Regions from separate parts of the Variovorax sp. S12S4 genome, predicted to be linked through region 2. Evidence: predicted binding sites of a transcription regulator. Region 2 holds the regulator's gene; each other region holds the start of a gene.
The links. Region 2 encodes LexA, which represses DNA repair genes until DNA is damaged. Its sites were predicted from a motif close to ACTGTATNNNNATACAGT; they were not measured.
Positions count from the first base shown of each region.

Region 1: the regulator LexA is predicted to act here: its motif matches at 1,600-1,617, upstream of M0765_RS12500 (putative DNA modification/repair radical SAM protein).
Region 3: the regulator LexA is predicted to act here: its motif matches at 1,738-1,755, upstream of M0765_RS10845 (ATP-dependent helicase).

Region 1 is NZ_JALPKR020000002.1:2,555,123-2,559,314, reverse strand. Features, by position in the region: gene M0765_RS12505 (UdgX family uracil-DNA binding protein) at 1-309, opposite strand, end outside; gene M0765_RS12500 (putative DNA modification/repair radical SAM protein) at 325-1,578, opposite strand; gene M0765_RS12495 (hypothetical protein) at 1,709-1,960, shown strand; gene M0765_RS12490 (LysR family transcriptional regulator) at 1,945-2,865, opposite strand; gene M0765_RS12485 (3-hydroxyacyl-CoA dehydrogenase NAD-binding domain-containing protein) at 2,990-4,192, shown strand, end outside.
Region 2 is NZ_JALPKR020000002.1:5,119,108-5,123,299, forward strand. Features, by position in the region: gene adk (adenylate kinase) at 8-664, shown strand; gene M0765_RS25115 (asparaginase) at 728-1,711, opposite strand; gene lexA (transcriptional repressor LexA) at 1,785-2,459, shown strand; gene M0765_RS25125 (hypothetical protein) at 2,600-2,974, shown strand; gene M0765_RS25130 (D-2-hydroxyacid dehydrogenase family protein) at 3,067-4,074, shown strand; gene M0765_RS25135 (MFS transporter) at 4,135-4,192, shown strand, end outside.
Region 3 is NZ_JALPKR020000002.1:2,184,013-2,188,204, reverse strand. Features, by position in the region: gene M0765_RS10845 (ATP-dependent helicase) at 1-1,725, opposite strand, end outside; gene corA (magnesium/cobalt transporter CorA) at 1,941-2,927, shown strand; gene M0765_RS10835 (5'-methylthioadenosine/adenosylhomocysteine nucleosidase) at 2,920-3,705, opposite strand; gene M0765_RS10830 (ABC transporter substrate-binding protein) at 3,709-4,192, opposite strand, start outside.

The DNA.
Region 1 (4,192 bases), 2.6 Mb from region 2:
CAACGCGGGCTCGTGCGAAAGGCGCCACAGCAGCCGGTACAGCAAAGCAAGGCGCTGCGGGTCGCGGTGCAGGATGACGTCGCCGCACAATTCGACGAACCATGCGGGCACGGGCTGCCGTTCTGCGGCGGTAGCAAGCGCCGCCGGCGGCGCGGCTTTGCTCCCAGCGCCGAACAGATCTGCGGCATCGCCAGCGGCCTGCGCCGCGTTCCATTCGACGCGGCCCGGCGGCACGCCCGCGGCAAGCAGCTGCCGCGCATGGCGGCGAAAGGCGTCGAGATCGACCGGGTCGTCGAGCCGCACGTGCATGGCAAATGACTCGGCTCAGAACAGCGAGGCTTGCGCCGCGCGCTGCGGCTCCGGCGAAGGCATGGGCGCCCCGCGCGACGGCCGGTGCCCGTCCGCGACGACAAACGGCAGCACCTTGCGCGCCGGCACGTGCAACCGCCGCAGGTCGTCCGCGCGCACCCGGCGCACGCGCCGCGCCTGCAGCAGCCGCTCGACGGCTTTCACGCCGAGCCCCGGCACGCGAAGCAGCATTTCGCGCGGCGCATGGTTCAGGTCGACCGGAAAGCGGTCGGCATGCGCGAGCGCCCAGGCCAGCTTGGGATCGACGTCGAGCCGCAGCAGGCCATTGGGCTCGGCCACTATTTCCTCGTGCCCGAAGCCGTAGAAGCGCATGAGCCAGTCGGCCTGGTAGAGCCGGTGCTCGCGCATCAGCGGCGGTGCCACCAGCGGCAGCGCGCGGGCGGCGTCGGGTATGGGGCTGAAGGCGGAGTAGTACACGCGCTTGAGCTTGTAGGCGCCGTAGAGGGTGGCGCTCGAGGCGAGGATCTGCCGGTCGTCGGTGGCATCGGCGCCCACGATCATCTGCGTGCTCTGGCCGGCGGGCGCAAAGGGCGGCGGCTTTGCGGCGGCGGGCGCCGCGCCGGGCAGCGCGCGAATCGGCACCACGCGGCGCGCCTCTTCGCGCGTGTCGTCGATGCGCAGGCGCAGCCGCGCCATCGATCGGCGGATGGCGCTTTCGTCCTTCTCGGGGGCGAGCGCCTGCAGGCCCTCGGTGGTCGGCATCTCGACGTTGATGCTCAGGCGGTCTGCATAGCGGCCGGCGCGCGCAATGAGCTCGTCGCTCGCATCGGGAATTGTCTTCAGGTGGACGTAGCCGCGAAAGTCGTGGTCTTCGCGCAGCGTGCGCGCCACCTCGACCACCTGCTCCATCGTGTGGTCCGGCGACTTGACGATGCCGCTGGACAGGAACAGCCCCTCGATGCAGTTGCGGCGGTAGAAGTCGAGCGTGAGCTGCACCACCTCGTCGACGCGAAAGCGCGCGCGCGGCACGTTGCTCGATGCGCGATTGACGCAGTAGAGGCAGTCGTACTGGCAGTGGTTGGTAAGCAGCACCTTCAGCAGCGAGATGCAGCGCCCGTCCGGCGCGAAGCTGTGGCAGATGCCAGCGCCCTCGGTCGAGCCGATGCCGCGGCCGCCGAGCGAGTCGCGCGGCTGCGAGCCGCTGGACGCGCACGAGGCGTCGTACTTGGCGGCGTCCGCGAGGATGGCGAGTTTGCGCTGGAGGTCCACGGGAAACTGGGCACTTAAAATACTGTATGAATATACAGCTTTGAAGGCCGTATGTCTTGAAGAGCGGGGAAAGCGCCCAAGCTTTTCACCCGCTAAAGTCGCGGGCTCTCTTCTTCACCCGTGCGCAGCGATGCGCTTTCCGATGCGCCGCTCACCTGCTCTCTCCGCTTTTTTCGCCCTGCCCCTCGCGACCCTCGTCCTCGCCGGATGCGCCGCGCGGCCCGCGCCCCGTGTCACCTGGCTCGGCGACGGCGTGTTCAAGTCGCCCAGTCCGCAGGACGCAGAGGCCTACTGCCGCAATTTCGGCGCTCCGATGCGCTATCTCGACCCCAAGCGCTCACGCGCGCCGGTCGTCGGCGAAGTCACCTACCGCTGCGACTGATCGGCCGGGTCCGTGGCGGGCGGCCGCACCCGCTCCAGGATGAAGTCGATGAAGGTGCGGATCGCCCGCGTGTGCTGCCGGTTCGGCATGTAGAGCATGAACATCTGCGTGCCGAAAATGCTCAGGCGCCAGTCGTCCAGCGTGGTCACCACCTCGCCACGGCGCACGTCGTCCTGCACCACGTAGTCGGGCACGAGGCCGATGCCCAGGCCCGCGAGGATGGCTTGGCGCAGGAACAGAAAGTTTTCTGAAATCAGCGTCGGCTCGAGGATCACCTCGCGCCGGGTCTCACCCTGGTAGGCCGACACGCGCAGTTCCCGGCCGATGACCGCGGCGGTGACCACCGGCGCGCCCTGCAGCTCGTCCAGCTGCACCGGCAGCGGATGCTTCTGCGCATAGTCGCGCGAGGCGCAGGCCACGTAGCGCACCGGCCCCAGCTCCCGCGCCACCAGGTTCTGCGGGGGCTCGGGCACCACGCGGATCGCAATGTCGACCTCGTCGCGCAGCAGGTCTTCGATGCGGTTTTCGAACACCACGTCCAGCACGATGCCGGGGTACTGGCGCTTGAAGTCGATCAGCCAGTCGGCCATGACCAGCTGGCCGTAGCCGCTGGGCACGCTGAGCCGCACGCGGCCCTGCAAGCCCTCGCCCAGCGTGGTGACGGATTCTTTTGCGGCCAGCAGTTCGGTCTGGATGGCGACGCCATGCTGGTAGAGGCGCAGGCCGATCTCGGTGGGCTCGGCGCGGCGGGTGGTGCGCCGCACCAGCTGGGCGCCGACCGAGCGTTCCAGCTGGTTCAGGTGGTAGCTGACGTTGGCACGGCTCATCTTGAGGCGGCGTGCCGCCGCGCTCAGGTTGCCCGCATCGAGGATTTCCACCAGCAAGGTCAGCGATTGGAGGTCCATGCACCGGATTGTGTCAAAAATCCTTTGACAGTCTGTCAACCCTCTATGCAATTGTCAAAGCCGCGCATCGGGCAAAGAATGCCGGGTTCACCCTGGAACCCGCAAGAGACAAGAGAGACAAGACATGGCCATCACCGACTCCAGCCTTCCCGCGTCTTCTTCCAACCCCGTCAGCTTCGAGCGCGCCCCACATCCGGGCGGCGTGTTCGTGGTGACCATCGACAACCCGCCGGTCAACGCCTTGGGCGTGGATGTGCGCCGCGGCCTGGTGGCCGCCATCGAGGCGGCGGAGGCCGACAGCGCGGCCGCCGCGGTGCTGATCTTCGGTGCGGGCCGCAACTTCATCGCGGGCGCGGACATCCGCGAGTTCGGCAAGACGCCGCAGCCGCCCTCGCTGCCCGAGGTGTGCCTGAAGATCGAGAACTGCACGAAGCCTGTGATTGCCGCCATCCACGGCGCGGCATTGGGCGGCGGGCTTGAAGTGGCGCTGTCGACGCACTACCGCATTGCCGCGCCTTCGGCCAAGCTGGGCCTGCCCGAAGTGCAGCTTGGCCTCTTGCCCGGTTCCGGCGGTACTCAGCGCGCGCCGCGCCTTATCGGCGTGAAGCCCGCGCTCGAGCTGATGCTCAGCGGCCGCCACGCGGGTGCGAAGGAAGCGTTGTCGCTCGGGCTGGTCGACCGCCTGGGCACCCAGGCCGACGCGCGCGCCGAAGGCCTGGCCTATGCGCAGGAACTCGCCGCCGCCAAGGCACCGGTGCGCCGCACGCGCGAGGCCGCCGGCCTGGCCGATGCCGACGGCAGCCGCGCCGCATTGGAAGCAGCGCGCGCCGACACCGCCAAGAAGAGCCGCGGGCTCTTCTCGCCGATGAAGATCATCGAAGCGGTCGAAGCCGCGCTCACGCTGCCCTTCGACGAAGGCATGGCGCTGGAGCGCAAGCTGTTCCTGCAGTGCATCGACAGCCCGCAGCGCGCCGGCCTCATCCACGCCTTCTTCGCCGAGCGCGAAGTGCTGAAGGCGCCCGAAACCAAGGCCGCCAAGCCGCGCGCGATCGAATCGGCCGGCATCATCGGCGGCGGCACCATGGGTGCGGGCATCGCGGTGGCGATGCTCGACGCGGGCCTGCCCGTGACCATGATCGAACGCGACGAGCCCAGCCTTGCGCGCGGCCGCCAGCATGTCGAAAAGGTGTACGACGGCCTGATCGGCAAGGGCCGCATGACGCCCGAAGCCAAGGCCTCCGTGATGGCGCGCTTCTCGGGCTCCACCTCTTACGACGCGCTCGCACAGGCCGACATCGTGGTTGAAGCGGTGTTCGAAGACATGGGC
Region 2 (4,192 bases):
GGACACCATGAGACTAATTTTGCTGGGCGCGCCCGGGGCGGGCAAAGGCACGCAAGCGGCCTTCATCTGCCAGAAGTACGGCATTCCTCAAATTTCGACCGGCGACATGCTGCGCGCAGCCGTCAAGGCCGGCACACCGCTCGGCCAGCAAGCCAAGGCGGTCATGGAATCGGGTGGCCTGGTGAGCGACGACCTCATCATCAACCTCGTGAAGGAACGCATCGCGCAACCCGATTGCGCCGACGGCTTCCTGTTCGACGGCTTCCCGCGCACCATTCCGCAGGCGGACGCGATGAAGGCAGCGGGCGTCAAGCTCGACTACGTGCTCGAAATCGACGTGCCCTTCAGCGACATCATCGAACGCATGAGCGGCCGCCGCTCGCACCCCGCATCGGGCCGCATCTATCACGTGAAGTTCAATCCGCCGAAGGTCGAGGGCAAGGACGACATCACGGGCGAAGAACTGATCCAGCGCAAGGACGACGAGGAAGAAACCGTGCGCAAGCGGCTCGAGGTGTACAGCCAGCAGACGCGTCCGCTGGTCGACTACTACTCGGCCTGGGCCAAGGCCGATCCGGCCTCGGCGCCGAAATACCGCGCCATCAAGGGCGTCGGCACGGTCGAAGAAATCACCCAGCGCGCACTGGCTGCACTGAGCAACTGAAGTTCGGCAGCAGGCGGGCTGCCTTGGCAGCTTGCGCGCCTGCCCGCTTGTGCCCGCGGCCCCTCAGGCGGCTGTTCCGATCAGTTCCAGCATCAACGCGATCCGTGCCTTGACCGGCGTCAGGGCGCCGGCATCACGCAGCTTGTCATCAGGCCTCGGAAGAACGCGCCCGCTCGCGCAACGTGTGGCGCGCAGCACGGCGACGCCCGCATCCTGCGCGCGAAGCGCGGCAGCCTCCAGCGCATGGTGCACCGTGCCGTTGCCAGTCGCGGCGAGCACCAGCCCGCGCACCGGCTCGGCGACGCCCATCGCCCGCTCCTGAAGCAGCACGTCGACAATGGCGCCGGTCGCACCGGCGTGGCTGGTGAGGATTTCGACCCTCGGCCATTGCATCGCCGCGGCTTCGCCGGCTTCGAGAAGCTTCGAGCGCGCCGGCGACTCAGGCCAATCCCGCACCCGCCGTACCACCCCCTCCTCCACATAGCCGACCGGACCGACATCGCCCGAAGCGAACGCATCCTGCCGATAGGTGTGCACCTTCTGCACATCGAAGGCACTGTGGATTGCGCCTGCGCAGACCACGGTTACGCCCCGCGCAGCCGGCGCGGCTGCCACCGAGATGGCGTCGCGCACGTTCTGCGGGCCATCGGGCGAAAGCGAACTGGCCGGGCGCATGGCGCAGGTCAGCACCACGGGTTTGCCGGGCGCAAGCACGGCCTGAAGAAAGAAGGCGGTTTCCTCGAGCGTGTCGGTGCCGTGCGTGATCACCACGCCGGCCACATCGGCCTTGGCCAGCCAGAAAGCGCAACGCCGGGCGAGCTGCAGCCAGACGTCGGGTTCCATGTCCTTGCTGTCGAGCTGCGCCACCTGCTCGGCCGCAAGCGCCAGGCCTTCGGGCGCCTCGATGCCGCCGAGCAGGTCTGCCACGCCCACTTGCCCGGCGGTGTAGCCGATGTTGTCGCCACCGCTGGCGGCACGGCCCGCAATGGTGCCGCCCGTTCCCAGAACCACAATGCGCCGCAGGCTCGGCGAGAGCGAATTAACCATGGCTTGCCAACTTTTAAAAACTGGTTAAAAATACAGGTACTGGATATCTAGCCAGTGCCGCAAGGAACAACATATGCAGTTCGCCGTGAAGCTTACCGCCCGCCAGCAGCAAATCCTGGACTTGATCCAGAGCGCCATCGCACGCACCGGCGCTCCGCCCACGCGGGCAGAAATCGCCAATGAGCTGGGCTTCAAGTCGGCCAACGCGGCCGAAGAGCACCTGCAGGCGCTGGCCCGCAAGGGTGTCATCGAACTCGTCAGCGGCACCTCCCGCGGCATCCGGCTCAAGGGCGATGCGCTGCGTTCGCTCAACGAGTCGCGCAACAACCAGTTCTCGCTTTCGCTGCCCGGCATGGCGCAGCTGGCACTGCCTCTTATCGGCCGTGTGGCGGCGGGTTCGCCCATCCTCGCGCAAGAACACGTCGACCAGACCTACTATGTCGAGAACACGCTGTTCCAGCGCCAGCCCGACTACCTGCTGAAGGTGCGCGGCATGTCCATGCGCGACGCCGGCATCATGGACGGCGACCTGCTGGCGGTGCAAGCCACCAAGGAAGCCCGCAACGGCCAGATCGTGGTGGCCCGCCTCGGCGACGAAGTCACGGTCAAGCGCCTCAAGCGCAACAAGCAGGTCATCGAGCTGCACGCCGAAAACCCCGACTACCCCACCATCGTGGTCCAGCCCGGCGAGCCGTTCGAAATCGAAGGCCTGGCGGTCGGCCTCATTCGCAACACCATGCTGATGTAGGCCCTGCGGCCTGCCGCGAAAGCAGCACCCCACCCGGTCGCAACAGGTGGCGGGCGTATGGCGCTAAGTCGCCATCACCCTGTTGCGCCCGATCAAAGAAATCCTGCCTGTGTTCAACCTCAGACTTTTTTGGAGTTCACATGGGAATCGCCCTCCTCGCCATCGTTGATTTGTGGATGCCGCTGCAATCGCTCGCAAGCCGGCTGCTGCCGGCCCGTCGCCCGCGCCGCCACGACAGCAGCAGTGCTTCCGCAGGCTTGCGCTACGTCGCGGTCCGGCCGTCTTGCACGGCCCGGACCCATGGTCCAGCCGCCTCGGCTGATGCGTCCCCCGCACCCGCACGGCCCCTGCGCGTCATTCGCGTGGTGGACGGCCTGCAAGGCGAAAAGCGCAGCACCAACCGCATGGTGATTTCCGGTCGCATGGCCGACGTTTGCGCCGAACTCGACCGCCTGGCGGCACTCGAGGCCATGGAAGCCGTGAGCACCGCGCCCGCCTCCACACGCCTGCATTGAGGCCATGCAACCCCCGGTGACCATTGCCCGGGGCGGGTATCCAAACGTTCACACGCGCGTCATGCCAATGCTGCGAGGCACAATGGCACGCCATGAACATTGTGATCCTCGACGATTACCAGGACGCCGTGCGCAAGCTGCGCTGCGCCACCAAGCTGGACGCGTACGCGGCCAAGGTCTACACCAACACGGTCAAGGGCATTGGTCAACTGTCAATTCGCCTGAAGGACGCCGACGTGATCGTGCTGATCCGCGAGCGCACCCATATCTCGCGCCAACTGATCGAAAAGCTGCCCAAGCTCAAGCTCATTTCGCAGACGGGGCGCGTGGGCAACCATATCGACGTCACAGCGTGTACCGAACGGGGTGTGGCTGTGGCCGAGGGCACCGGCTCTCCCCAAGCGCCCGCCGAACTCACCTGGGCGCTGATCATGGCGGCCATGCGGCGCTTGCCGCAGTACATCAGCAACCTCAAGCACGGCGCGTGGCAGCAATCGGGGCTCAAGTCGGCTTCGATGCCGCCCAACTTCGGTCTGGGCTCGGTGCTCAAGGGCAAAACCCTCTGCATCTGGGGCTACGGCCGCATCGGCCAGCTGGTGGCGCGCTACGGCCAAGCCTTCGGCATGCAGGTCGTCATCTGGGGCCGCGAGGCAAGCTGCGCCAAGGCCCGGTCCGACGGCTTCCAGGTGGCGCAGAACCGGCACGAGTTCTTTGCCGCGGCCGATGTGCTGTCGGTGCACCTGCGGCTGAACGAAGAAACCATGGGCCTGGTCACGCTCGAAGACCTTTCGCGCATGAAGCCGACGGCGCTTTTCGTCAACACCTCGCGCGCGGAACTGGTCGAACCCGATGCCCTGCTGGCGGCGCTCAACCGCGGCCGTCCGGGGCTGGCGGCGGTCGACGTGTTCGAGAGCGAGCCGCCGCTGCAGGGGCACGCGCTCCTGCGCCTCGAAAACTGCATCTGCACACCGCATATCGGCTACGTGGAGCAAGACAGCTACGAGAGCTATTTCGGGCAGGCATTCGACAACGTGGTGAGCTTCATCAAGGGCAACCCCACCAACATCGTGAATCCGGGCGCGCTGCAGGTTCGCCGGTGATTTCATGAGCCGCCGGGCCGCCCCAAGGCGAGTACCGCAGCCGAAGGCGAAGGTCCTTCAGTGAACCGGCCTGCGCCCCGGGGCGCGCTCTGGGCGCTGCTGGCCGGCAATTTCGTGA
Region 3 (4,192 bases), 2.9 Mb from region 2:
GAGCAACGGCGGCCCCGGGCGGTCGCTGGTGGCTTCGGGCGGATCGAGCGTGAGCTCGGTCAGGAAGCGCTCGCGCGAGCCGTAGCCCGCCGCAAGCCGCGCAAGCTGCTCGATATCGCCGCGCCGCACGCCCGAGGTGTCGTCATACAGCCGCTCCAGGTGCGGCAAGTACCAGCGAACCGCCAGGTCCACATCGGCGGGCCATGGCAGCGAGGGCGTACGCAGCGCGGCATACGCCTCCGCGAACACCGCCCACTCGGCGCGCGCCGCGGCCGGCGGCACGAAGTCGCGCACGGCCGCGGCCGGGTCGGCCGCTTGGTCCATGGCGTCGAGCAGCCGTGCGCCGGTGGCGGGGCCGATGCCCGGAATGAGCTGCGTCACGCGAAACCCCGCCATGCGCCCGCGGGGGTTTTCGGCGAAGCGCAGCACCGCGAGCAAGTCTTTGACGTGCGAGGCCTCGAGGAACTTGAGACCGCCGTATTTCACGAACGGAATGTTGCGGCGCGCCAATTCGAGCTCGAGCGGCGCGCTGTGCGTGGAGGTGCGAAAAAGCACCGCTTGCGACTTGAGCGCGAGGCCGCCTTCGCGGTGCTCCAGCACCTTGTCGGCCACCCACACGGCTTGCTGTGCCTCGTCGGGCACCAGCACCAGTTGCGGCCGGCCCGCGGACGGCTTGTCGGTCCAGAGCGTCTTGGCATGCCGTTCGGCGGCTTGCGCGATGACCCGGTTCGAGACGTCGAGGATCGGCTGCGTCGAGCGGTAGTTGCGCTCCAGCGTGACGACGCGCGCAGCCTGCGAAAACTGTGAGGGAAAGTCGAGAATGTTACGGACCGTTGCGCCCCGAAAAGAGTAGATCGACTGCGCATCGTCGCCCACCACCGTCACGCCGCGTCCGTCGGGTTTGAGCGCAAGAAGGATCGCGGCCTGGAGCAGGTTGGTGTCCTGGTATTCATCGACCAGTACGTGGTCGAAGCGCGCGCCGATCAGGTCGGCCAGCGCAGGCTCCGCCACCATTCCGGCCCAGTAGAGCAACAGGTCGTCGTAGTCGAGCACGTTCTGCTGCTGCTTGGCTTCCACGTAGGCGCCGAACAGGCGCTTGAGCTCGGCTTCCCACTCGGCGCACCAGGGAAAGGCTTCGGACAGCACCTGGGCCAGCGGCGCCCGCGTGTTGACGCAACGCGAGTAGATCGAAAGACACGTGCCCTTGCGCGGAAAGCGGTTCACGCTGGTCGACAGGCCGAGCTCGTGGCGCACCAGGCCCATCAGGTCTTCGGCGTCGCCCCGGTCGTGAATGGTGAAGTTGTCGTTCAAGCCGATGTGGGCGGCGTATTCGCGCAGCAAGCGCGCGCCGATGCCGTGGAAAGTGCCGGCCCACGGCAGCGCCGGCGGCTTTTCGGACTTGAGCCCGAGCACGCGCGCCAGCACCTGGCCCGCGCGGCGCTCCATCTCTTGTGCGGCGCGGCGCGAAAAGGTCAGGAGCAGCAGGCGCTGCGGATCGACGCCGCCGGCGATCAGGTGCGCCACACGGTGTGCCAGCGTGCTGGTCTTGCCGGAACCCGCACCGGCAATGACCAGCAGCGGACGCTCGTCGCGGCCGACCAGGGTGCCCACGCCATGCTCGACCGCGGCGCGCTGCTCGTCGTTGAGCGCGCCGAGCGCGGCGGCAAGGCGGTCGGCCTGCGTGGCACCGGCGGCGGAAAAAACGGGGAGCGCAGCGGTCTGCATGGCCGTGACTTTACTGTATGTCCATCCAGATCGGCGACGCTGCCGTCATATGGCCGATGACATAATCGCGCCTCGCTGCAACTGGAGACCGCATCATGGAAACCGCTCCGTCTCGGCAGCTTTCAACTCCCCTCTGACGCCTGCTTGCCGGGCCTGGGATTTGAAAGCGCCCCTCCCTCGCCCCATCGCCTCAGTCATTTCACGGGAGTGAGCCCATGCTCAATATATTTACGCTCGCCAACGGTCGCCTCGTTCAGGAAGAGATCGAGTCTCTGGAGGAGCTTTCCAAGTTCCAGCCGATCTGGGTCGACCTCGAATCGCCCACGCTCGAGGAAAAGCGCTGGATCAAGCAGTACTACGGCCTCTCGATCCCCGAAGACGCGATGGACGAGGACATCGAGGAATCGGCGCGCTTCTATGAAGAAGACAACGGCGAGCTGCACATCCGCTCCGACTTTCTGATCGACGACGACGAAGACCCGCGCTCGGTGCGCGTTGCGTTCATCCTGAACCAGCACAACACCGAGCTTCGCAGCCGCGGCGTGCTGTTCTCGATTCACGACGAAGACGTGCCGGTGTTCCGCCTGCTGCGCATGCGTGCGCGCCGCGCGCCGGGGCTGATCGAAGACGCGAAGGAAGTGCTGCTCAAGCTGTTCGACGCCGACGCCGAATACTCGGCCGACACGCTCGAGAACATCTACGACGAGCTGGAGATTGCCGGCAAGAAGGTGCTCGAAGGCAACGTGAGCGACGAACTGGCCGGCGAGGTGCTGGGCGCCATTGCGCGGCAGGAAGACTTGAACGGCCGCATCCGCCGCAACGTGATGGACACGCGCCGCGCGGTGAGCTTCATGATGCGCAGCCGCATGCTCAATGCCGAGCAGTTCGAGGAGGCGCGGCAGATCCTGCGCGACATCGAGTCGCTGGACAACCACACGGCCTTCCTGTTCGACAAGATCAACTTCCTGATGGATGCGACCGTCGGCTTCATCAACATCAACCAGAACAAGACCATCAAGATCTTCTCGGTGGCCAGCGTGGCGCTGCTGCCGCCCACGCTGATCGCGAGCATCTACGGCATGAACTTCAAGTTCATGCCCGAGCTCGACTGGTCGCTGGGCTATCCGTATGCGCTGGCGCTGATGGCGGCAAGCGCGCTGGTGCCCATGTGGTACTTCCGCCGGCGCGGCTGGCTCAAGTAGCAGCAGAGGTTTCGCCCGAAAGCGGCAGCGCGGCCAACCACGCGCCGACCAGCGCAAGGCTGTAGCGGCTCGCCACTTCGACAACGAAGCGTGCGAAGTCGCCATGCGCCGCGTCGTCGGCGCGATCGGAGATGGTGCGCATGGCCGCGAACGGCACGCCGTAGTCGTGGCACACCTGCGCCATCGCGGCGCCTTCCATTTCCACCGCCAGTGCATCGGGAAGATCCCTTCGCAATGCTTCGCTTTCGGCCGTGGTCGATACGAAGCGGTCACCGCTCACCAGCAAGCCGCGATGCACCCTGGGCGCTTCAATGCCGAACTCGTCGAGCGCCTGCTGGCCGATCAATGCAGCCGGATCGCTCAGCACCTGCGTTGCCACGACAGAAAGCGCATCGGCAATGGCCGCATCGGCCGTGAAGCGCGCCATGCCCATGAGCGGCACTTCGTACTTCGGAAAGATCGGCGAGGCATCGAGGTCGTGCTGCAGCAGTTCCGACGCGACCACCACGTCGCCCACGTTCACGCCGGGCGCAAGCCCGCCGGCAACGCCCGTGAACACGATGGCCCGCACGCCGAAGCGTTCGAGCAGCACCGTGGCCGTGATCGCCGCGGCCACCTTGCCGATGCGCGACAGCACCGCAACCACCGGCTGGCCGTGCAAATGGCCGATCCAGAAGTCGCGCCCCGCCGCGCGCACGCGCTGCTCGTCGGGCATCTGCGCAAGGAGCGCGCTCAGCTCCTCATGCATGGCTGCGACGATGGCAACGGGTGCGCTCATCGGCTACTTGATGTCCACGCCGTAGAAGGTGTGGCGGCCAAACGGGCTGAGCTTGAAGTCGACCACTTCCTTGCGCACCGGCTTCAGCTGCACCGCATGCGCAATGGTGAACCATGGTGCCTGCTCCTTGAAGATGACTTGCGCCTTCTTGTAGAGCGCATCGCGGTCGGCCTGCTTGGTTGCGGTCTTGGCCTTCAGCACGAGGTCTTCGTACGGCTGGTAGCAGAACTTGGAGATGTTGCTGCCGCTCGCCGATTGCGCCGAGGCGCAACCCAGCAGCGTGTAGAGGAAGTTGTCCGGGTCGCCGTTGTCGCCGGTCCAGCCCAGCATGCCCATCTGGTGCTCGCCGGCCTGCAGGCGCTTGCGGTACTCGCCCCATTCGAAGCTCTTGATCTCGGCCTTGACGCCGATCTTGGCAAGGTCGGCCTGCATCAGCTCGGCGATGCGCTTCGCATTCGGGTTGTAGGGGCGCTGCACCGGCATGGCC